2 regions of the Bradyrhizobium sp. CCGB12 genome follow, and region 2 is predicted to be linked to the other one. Evidence: riboswitches for the same ligand, from Rfam matches in the RefSeq annotation. Region 2 holds a riboswitch; the other holds the start of a gene.
What was found. Region 2 has a riboswitch for S-adenosylmethionine ahead of NLM27_RS37135 (homoserine O-acetyltransferase). Riboswitches for the same ligand answer to the same signal wherever they lie in the genome.
Positions count from the first base shown of each region.

Region 1: it holds a riboswitch for S-adenosylmethionine, as region 2 does, so the genes downstream of both, NLM27_RS30465 (O-succinylhomoserine sulfhydrylase) here and NLM27_RS37135 (homoserine O-acetyltransferase) in region 2, are expected to answer to the same signal.

Region 1 covers NZ_JANADO010000001.1:6,644,425-6,648,837, forward strand. Annotated here, with positions in the region: gene NLM27_RS30450 (hypothetical protein) at 1-65, opposite strand, end outside; gene NLM27_RS30455 (PAS domain S-box protein) at 221-625, opposite strand; gene NLM27_RS30460 (2'-deoxycytidine 5'-triphosphate deaminase) at 741-1,877, opposite strand; SAM riboswitch at 1,958-2,037, shown strand; gene NLM27_RS30465 (O-succinylhomoserine sulfhydrylase) at 2,112-3,299, shown strand; gene NLM27_RS30470 (SGNH/GDSL hydrolase family protein) at 3,492-4,413, opposite strand, start outside.
Region 2 covers NZ_JANADO010000001.1:8,086,503-8,090,915, forward strand. Annotated here, with positions in the region: gene hisC (histidinol-phosphate transaminase) at 1-403, opposite strand, end outside; gene NLM27_RS37130 (chorismate mutase) at 437-1,285, opposite strand; SAM riboswitch at 1,501-1,580, shown strand; gene NLM27_RS37135 (homoserine O-acetyltransferase) at 1,673-2,869, shown strand; gene metW (methionine biosynthesis protein MetW) at 2,871-3,533, shown strand; gene NLM27_RS37145 (IS1182 family transposase) at 3,758-4,413, shown strand, end outside.

The sequences.
Region 1 (4,413 bases), 1.4 Mb from region 2:
AGATCGGCGACCGCGCGCCAGCGCTTCCATTGGGCTTCCTGCGCGAGATCCGATGCGGCGGTCATGTTCGCTCCCGATCGTTATTTTGATCGAGTGTGTCACTGCGCCCGGTGACAGGCAACCTGACGCAGATGCAGACCGCCCTGCACGACGGCCCGTCAATTCCGCATCACGAATTTTGCCAAGCCTTAGTTAGGTGAAGCCTTAATTATGTGAAGACTTAATTATGTGAAGCCTTGGCCGCGCGCTCGCGCTCGACGCGTTCGGTGACGTCGCGCGCCATCGCCACCGATCCCTGCACCGCGCCAGCGGCATCACGCACCAGCGCGAAGGTCATCTCGATGTAGAGCTTGCGCCCGCTCTTGTGCAGCGCGCGCGTCAGTGTCGGCCGACCCGCAAGCTTCATCGTACCGCTGGCGAGCGCGGCCTCGAAGCCCTTCCAGTGCGCGGGCCGCAGATGCTCGGGAATGATCAGGTCGAGATTCTGGCCGAGCGCTTCATCGGCGGCGAAACCGAACAGCGCGGTCGACGCACGATTCCAGCGCATGATCGTGCCGGAGCGATCGGAATAGATCAGCGCGTCCGCGACGTCTTCGATGATGTGGGCGTCGAGTGCGTCGGTCATCTCGTCACCTCGCCGGAATGTAGCCCGGATGGAGCGCAGCGCAATCCGGGATGGGTGCCACAAGCGAGAGAACTCCCGGATTACGCTTGCGCTCCATCCGGGCTACATGATCGGGCTACACCCGAAAATGCTTCGATAGTTTGAGGCCCTGGGCCTGGTAGTTGGAGCCGATGCGCTGGCCGTACATCGCGTCGGGACGCGCGAGCATCTTCTCGTAGACGAGGCGGCCGACGATCTGGCCGTGCTCGAGGATGAACGGCACCTCGCGCGAGCGTACCTCCAGCACGGCGCGCGCGCCTTGCCCGCCGGCGCCGGCATAGCCGAAGCCGGGATCGAAGAATCCGGCATAGTGCACGCGGAATTCACCGACCAGGGGATCGAACGGCACCATCTCTGCGGCATAGTCGGGCGGCACCTGCACCGCCTCTTTCGAGGCGAGGATGTAGAACTCGCCGGGATCGAGGATCAGGCTGCCGTCGGGGCGGGCAGAGATGGGCTCCCAGAAATCCTCCACCGCATAGCCGGAGCGACGATCGACGTCGACGACGCCGGTGTGGCGCTTGGCGCGATAGCCGACGAAGCCGTTCGCTTTCTCGCCGGAGAGATCGACGGAGACGGCGACGCCACCGGACAGGTCGGCATCGTCGATATCGACGAGGCGCTCGGCGGCATGCAAGCCATCGAGTTCGTCGGCATTGAGGATGGCATCACCGGTGCGGAAGCGCACCTGCGACAGGCGCGAGCCTTCGCGCACCAGCACCGGGAACGTCTTCGGGCTGATCTCGGCATAGAGCGGGCCGTGATAGCCGGCGCCGATCATGTCGAAGCGGCGGGTGCCGTCGGCGATCACGCGGGTGAAGACGTCGAGACGGCCGGTCGAGCTCTTGGGGTTCGCGGCCGCGACGATCTCCGGCGGCAGCGCGAGGCTTTCCAGCAGCGGCACGATGTAGACGCAGTTGGTCTCCAGCACCGCGCCGTCGGCGAGGCTGAACTCATGCAGCTTCAACTCGTCGATGCGCTCGGCAACCGTGGCACCCGGGCCCGGCAGGAAGCTGGCACGGACGCGATAGGCGATGTCGCCGAGGCGCAGATCGAGGCTCGCCGGCTGGATCTGGCTTTCGACGAAGTCGTATTCAGGCAGGATGAGGCCCGCCTCCGCCATCGCCGCGATCATGCGGTCGGGCAGGATACCATTGGCGTCGGCAGCGACCGTGAAACTCAACCGGGGGTCCTCATCAGGGGTCAAACGCATCCCGACATGCGGGAAATACGAGCCTTTTACGGCTATCCGATGGACGCCTTGACGGAAAGGCCATTGCGGAATATGAGCATCACTTATCCCGTGGTGATTTGAGCCGGCCGGCTTGCAGCCACGTTAAATAAGTCGCTAAACAGGCCGGGGACCTCTGTGATCCCGGCCCGTGGAGATATCCAGGCCGGTTTTTTTGTGACCGTTTTCGACGAGACGGTCATGTCGGAGGTACCTATGTCGAAGTCGACCGCCAACTACCGCCCCGAAACCCGCCTGGTCCATTCCGGCACCCTGCGCTCGCAATATGGCGAGACGTCGGAGGCGCTGTTCCTGACCCAAGGCTACGTCTACAACAGCGCCGAGGAATGCGAGGCGCGGTTCAAGGGCGAGGACCCCGGCTTCATCTATTCGCGCTACTCCAACCCCACCATCGCGATGTTCGAGCGCCGCATGATCGAACTCGAGGGCGCAGAAGCCGCCCGCTCGGCGGCAACAGGCATGGCGGCGGTGACGACCGCGATCCTGGCGCCGCTCAAGGCCGGCGATCACGTGGTGGCGTCGCGGGCGCTGTTCGGCTCGTGCCTCTACGTCGTTCAGGATCTGCTGCCGCGCTACGGCATCGAGACCACGCTGGTCGACGGGCTCGATCTCGACCAGTGGCAGCGGGCCTTGCGGCCGAACACCAAGACGTTCTTCCTGGAGAGCCCGACCAACCCGACGCTCGATGTGCTCGACATTCCCGGCATCGCCGAGATCGCGCACAAGGGCGGCGCGCGGCTCGTCGTCGACAACGTGTTCGCAACGCCGATCTGGCAGAGCCCGCTCGCGTTAGGGGCCGACGTCGTGGTCTATTCCGCGACCAAGCACATCGACGGCCAGGGCCGGTGTCTCGGCGGCATCATCCTGTCCTCGGAAGCCTTCATCGCCGAGCACATCCACAATTTCATGCGCCAGACCGGTCCTTCGATCTCCCCGTTCAACGCCTGGGTCCTGCTCAAAGGCCTGGAGACGCTGGGCGTGCGCGTGCGCGCGCAGACCGATACCGCCGCGCGTATCGCCGAGGTGCTGGCGTGCCATCCGAAGGTCTCGCGGCTGGTCTATCCCGGCCGCGCCGATCATCCGCAGGCAGCTCTGGTGAAGAAGCAGATGCGCGGCGGCTCGACCCTGGTCGGCTTCGAGGTCAAGGGCGGCAAGCAGGCGGCGTTCCGCGTGCTCAACGAATTGAAGCTGGCGAAGATCTCGAACAATCTCGGCGACGCCAAGAGCCTCGTCACGCATCCGGCCACCACGACGCACCAGCGGCTGAAGCCGGAAGACCGCGCCGCGCTCGGCATCAGCGAGGGGTTCATTCGCTTCTCGACAGGGCTCGAGCACGCCGATGACCTGATCGAGGATCTGACCGCGGCGCTGGAGAAGGCGTGAGGCGATTGAGGTCTCGTAGGGTGGGCAAAGCGAAGCGTGCCCACCATTTGCGATCTCGATGCCGATGGATGGTGGGCACGGCGCTTTGCGCCTTTGCCCACCCTACGGCACTGCCCGAGTGGAGAGATCACCCCACCCCGCTCGCGCTTCGCGCGATCGACCCTCCCCCTCCAGGGGGGTAAGCAGTAAGCACTACATCGGCCGATACGTCCTCACATCGGCCGGCACATTCACACCCAGTTTGATCTGGCCGACCGAGCGGATGATGTCGTCGCCGAGCAGCTGGGCGAAGCAGGCATAGCCCCAGTCGTTCATGTGCAGGCCGTCGGCGATGACGAAGCTCTCGACCGGGATTGACTGCGTCTCGTGCCAGTCGCGCATCACCTCGAAGCGCGGGAAGATGCCGACGTGACGGAGCTCGGCGACCTTGCCGAGCAGCTTCACCATCTTGCCGGCGCTCTCTCCGCGCTGGTTGACGGCCGGCGAATATTGCGGATCGACCAGCACGATGTCGGCGCCGCCCGCAGCCTGGATGCGGCCGATGCCGTCCTCGACCAGTTTTGCCGTCTCGCCGGGATCGAGGTTGCGTAGCACAGCGTTGGTGCCGACCTGCCAGATCACGAGATCCGGATGTACGTCGATCACCTGCGTCTGAAGGCGCTTCATCATCTCCGGCGCATCTTCGCCGCCGACGCCGGCATTGACGACGGTGATGTCGGCGGTCGGATAATGCTTGCGCAGCTGTGCAGCGAGACGGTTCGGATAGTTGAACTCCGGCGAGCTCGCACCGAATCCCGCGGTCGACGACGAGCCGAACGCGACAATGACGACGGGCTGGCCGGCGACGAGCTTGCTTGCGACATGCGGTAGCGAGCCCATCGCCTTCGCGCCGCCCTTCGACGGCAGGCAGGGCACGCGGCTGAAGATGTCGCCGGCGGACTTTGCGACCTCCTTCACCTTGTCGATGGCGCGCGCCGTGATGCCGCGATGTTCGGGGGACGTCGCGGCGACGGTGGTTTGGGGCCGCGGTGCGGAGGCGGGATCAGCCGGTTGCGCGGGCGTCGCCTGTGCGGCTTGCGTCTGCGCGCGAGACGGCGAAGCGGGCGCCAGCAAC
Region 2 (4,413 bases):
TGGCCTCCCGCGCGACCACGTTCTTGGCGCCGACCGCCATGGTCGCGATCGGGTAGACCAGGAAGCCGTGGGTGGTCGAGATCGCCTCGTCACCCTGGCCGAGATAGGTGTGCGCGAGCAGGTTGAGGATCTCGTCCGAGCCGGCGCCGCAGATGATGCGGTTGGGGTCGAGACCGAAGGAACGGCCGATCGCTTCGCGGAGCACGCGCGAGGTGCCTTCCGGATAGTCCTCCAGATGATCCGCCACATGCTTGAACGCCTCGATCGCCTTCGGCGAGGGCCCGAACGGCGTCTCGTTGGCCGAGAGCTTGAACACCTTGCGGCCCGGCTCTGCGACCGGGCTTTTGCCGGGCGTGTAGGGCGCAATATCGAGAATGCCGGGATTCGGCACGGGGCGGGACATCTTGAACTCCGGATTGGCGGGACGGCTCGCGATTTACGATTTCGCCCCGGTCGGGGGCACCGTATAGCGCGTTGCGTGGCTGCCGACGAGGGCTGTGGAGCGTACCGAGGCCCCCGCTTCGATCAAGGCAGCCCTGATTTTGTCGATGCTGGTGGCGCTGGTGACCGAGACCAGCAGCGCTGCGCCGTCGAAGGCGGTATCGGGCACCGCCACGATCTCGGCGAGCGGCGACAGCGCTCGCGCGACCTCGGCGTTCCACCCCGACACGCGCACGCTGAAGGTCTCGACCTCCGTCACCACGGCGCTGTCGGCGACACGCGAGACCGCGAACACGGGCAGCGCCGCCGGATGGTCGGCGCGCTCGACGAAGGGCATCCGCGCGATGATCTTCGGCGCGCCGTCCGCTTCCAGCTCCAGCCACCAGGGCGTGCGGCTCGAGGTGGCCGAGACCAGCGCCAGATCACCCTTGGATTTCGCCACCGCCTCGACCGCGGCCTGCGCGCTGAAATGCGCGACGTAAGGCACCGTGAAACCAAAATGGAAGCGCACGGAATCGCGCATCGCCGGCTCGCTCACCGAGATGTCGGCATGCACGGAGAACGGCGCCTGGACATAGGTGAAGGTCGAGATGATGACGCGCCAGATGCTCTCGACCGTGTCGAGCGGCAGGATGCCACGATGACGCTGGACAATCTCGCGCATCATGGAAGCCTCGCGTGCCGGGCGGAACGCCGAGCCGACCTCCTGGGTCTGCTTGACCTGGATCAGCCGGTCGATGATGTCGCCGCGCTGCATCAACAGGCGATGCATGCCCTCGTCGATCGCGTCGATCTCCTTGCGCAATTCCTGAAGCGATGGTGGCGCGGGCGGACGTTGGGACATGTCTGACTGGGGCTGTTGAGGGCGTTCCAATGCGGGTCGGCCAAGTCGATTGGCAAGGCCGTCGCCGCTGCGGTCGATGTCCTGATTAGGCAGTCAGGGCGGCGAAAGCAAAGAGAAATGCAAAGGGAAATTAGGCCTTTTCCGCCTGCGGCATGGAGGCGAATCTGGTTAACCCGGGTCGCGACTTGACGAAAACCGCCTAAGCCAGTACTTTTTGCCCGTTCCGTGGTCATTTGAGCCGGCCGGCTTGCAGCCACGTTAAAAAACTCGCTAAACAGGCCGGGGACGCTTCCGATCCCGGCCGAACCTATCGTTCAGGCCGGGTTTTTCATGGCCTGATATCAATGCGGTCTCACGTCTGATCGCAAACGAGGTCGATGGTCAGAGATGGTTGGCGTCAAGTCGATTCCAAGTCCCGCGATCAATGCCGACGAACGGTCGCACGAGGTGGATCATCCGAGCTCGCAGGTCGCGCGTTTCGGTACTGAGCAGCCGCTGCGGCTCGATTGCGGCGTCGATCTCTCCCCGTTCCAGATCGCCTACCAGACCTATGGCGAGCTCAACGCCGATCGTTCCAACGCGGTCCTGATCTGCCATGCGCTGACCGGCGATCAGCACGTCGCCAACGTGCACCCCGTCACCGGCAAGTCCGGCTGGTGGGACACGCTGGTCGGTCCCGGCCGACCCCTCGATCCCAAGCACTACTTCATCATCTGCTCCAACGTAATCGGCGGCTGCATGGGGTCGACCGGACCGGCTTCGATCAATCCCGCCACCGGCAAGGTGTGGGGCCTGGATTTCCCCGTCATCACCATTCCCGACATGGTGCGTGCGCAGGCGATGCTGATTGACCGGCTCGGCATCGACACGCTGTTTGCGGTGGTCGGCGGCTCGATGGGTGGCATGCAGGTGCTGCAATGGACCGCGGCCTATCCGACCCGCGTGTACTCCGCGCTGGCCATCGCCTGTTCGACACGCCACTCGGCGCAGAATATCGCCTTCCATGAGCTCGGCCGCCAGGCCGTGATGGCCGATCCCGACTGGCACGGTGGCGGCTATGCCGATCACGGCATTCATCCGCATCGCGGCCTCGCCGTGGCACGCATGGCCGCGCACATCACCTATCTCTCGGACGCCGCGCTGCATCGCAAGTTCGGCCGCCGCATGCAGGACCGTGAGCTGCCGACCTTCTCGTTCGACGCCGACTTCCAGGTCGAGTCCTATCTGCGCTACCAGGGTTCGTCCTTCGTCGAGCGCTTCGACGCCAATTCCTATCTCTATTTGACACGCGCGATGGACTATTTCGACATCGCCGCCGATCATGGCGGCGTGCTGGCGAAGGCGTTCGCCGGAATCAAGACGCGCTTCTGCGTGGTCTCCTTCACCAGCGACTGGCTGTTTCCGACCTCGGAATCGCGCGCACTGGTGCACGCACTGAACGCCTCGAGCGCGCGGGTGTCGTTCGCCGAGATCGAGACCGATCGCGGCCACGACGCCTTCCTGCTCGACGTGCCCGAATTCTTCGACATCTCCCGCGCCTTCCTGCAATCGGCAGGCAAGGCCCGCGGACTGAAGGATAGCTAAGATGTCCGTGCAGGAAGTCTTGCCGCTTGGCGGCGTCGCCACCGGGCAGCCCGGCGATTTTCGCGCCGATCATCGGCTGGTGGCCGAAATGGTGAAGCCGGGATCGAAGGTGCTCGATGTCGGCTGCGGCGAGGGCGATCTGCTCCAGCTGCTGGAGACCCGCGGCATCGACGGCCGCGGCATCGAATTGTCGCGCGAGGGCGTCAACCGCTGCGTCGCCAAGGGGCTTGCGGTGGTGCAGGGCGATGCTGACACCGACCTCGTGAACTATCCCGATGACGCCTTCGACTACGTGATCTTGTCGCAGACGCTGCAAGCGACGCGGCAGCCGCGTGTGGTGCTGGAAAATCTCCTGCGCATCGGCCGCCGCGCCATCGTCTCCTTCCCGAATTTCGGCTTCTGGAAGATGCGGCTCCAGCTCCTGATCGGCGGCCACATGCCGCGCACCGAGAATTTGCCGGCGACCTGGTACGACACCGCGAACATCCATTTCTGCACCATCAAGGATTTCGTCGAGCTCTGCGACGAGATCAATGTCAAGATGGAGCGTTCGGTGGCGCTCGACCTCTACGGCCGCCCGGTGCCGCTGAACCTGCCCTGGTGGGTGTGGAATATGTTCGGTGAGCAGGGGGTGTTTCTGCTGAGCAGGGGCGGCGGAAAGTAGTTCCTCGTCATTGCGAGGAGCTCTTGCGACGAAGCAATCCAGGCTGTCTCCGCGGAGGGATTCTGGATTGCTTCGCGGAGCCTGTCATCGGGCCGCGCTTCGCGCGGACCCGTTGGCTCGCAATGAGGAGTACGTGGCGTCGTCGTCGCTCTAATGCCCTTGTAGCCCGGATGGAGCGCAGAGACTGGGCAAGATTCTAACATCGAGTGAAGGTAGGATTCGGCATGACGAATCGTACCTTCAAAACCGGCGTCAGGCGGGATCAGCCGAGCCTTCTGCCGGCGCGGGTGGAAGATTATGTGGCCGGCGACAATCCGGTTCGGGTGATCGAGGCTTTTGTTGCAGCGCTTGACCTCGGGAAGCTTGGCTTCCGCCATGCCGGATCGAGCGGCGGGGCTGGACAGCCACCTTATGACCCGGCCGACCTGCTGAAGCTTTATCTTTATGGCTACCTGAACCGGATCCGGTCGTCGCGCAACCTGGAGCGCGAAGCCCGGCGCAATCTGGAACTGATCTGGCTGATGAAGCGCCTGGTGCCGGGCTATCGCACCATCGCCAAGTTCCGCCAGGAGAACTGGAAGACGCTCAAGGCGGTGAACCGGGAGTTTGTGCTGATGCTGCGCGAACTCGGTCTGATTGGCGGAGAGGTTGTGGCGATCGACGGTGCGTTTTTTGATGGCAACGCCAGCAAGGCGAGCATCAAAACGCAGCGCAAGCTCGCCAAGCGGCTGGCGGAGATCGAGCAGGATATTGAAGCCTATGGTGCCACGCTCGAGGCCAACGACAGCGCCGAGGTGGAACGTCCACCCGCGGGGCGGGATGGCGGAGGCGATGGCAGTCGCGGCGGAGACCTCGCACAAGAGGTGGCGGCGTTGATGGC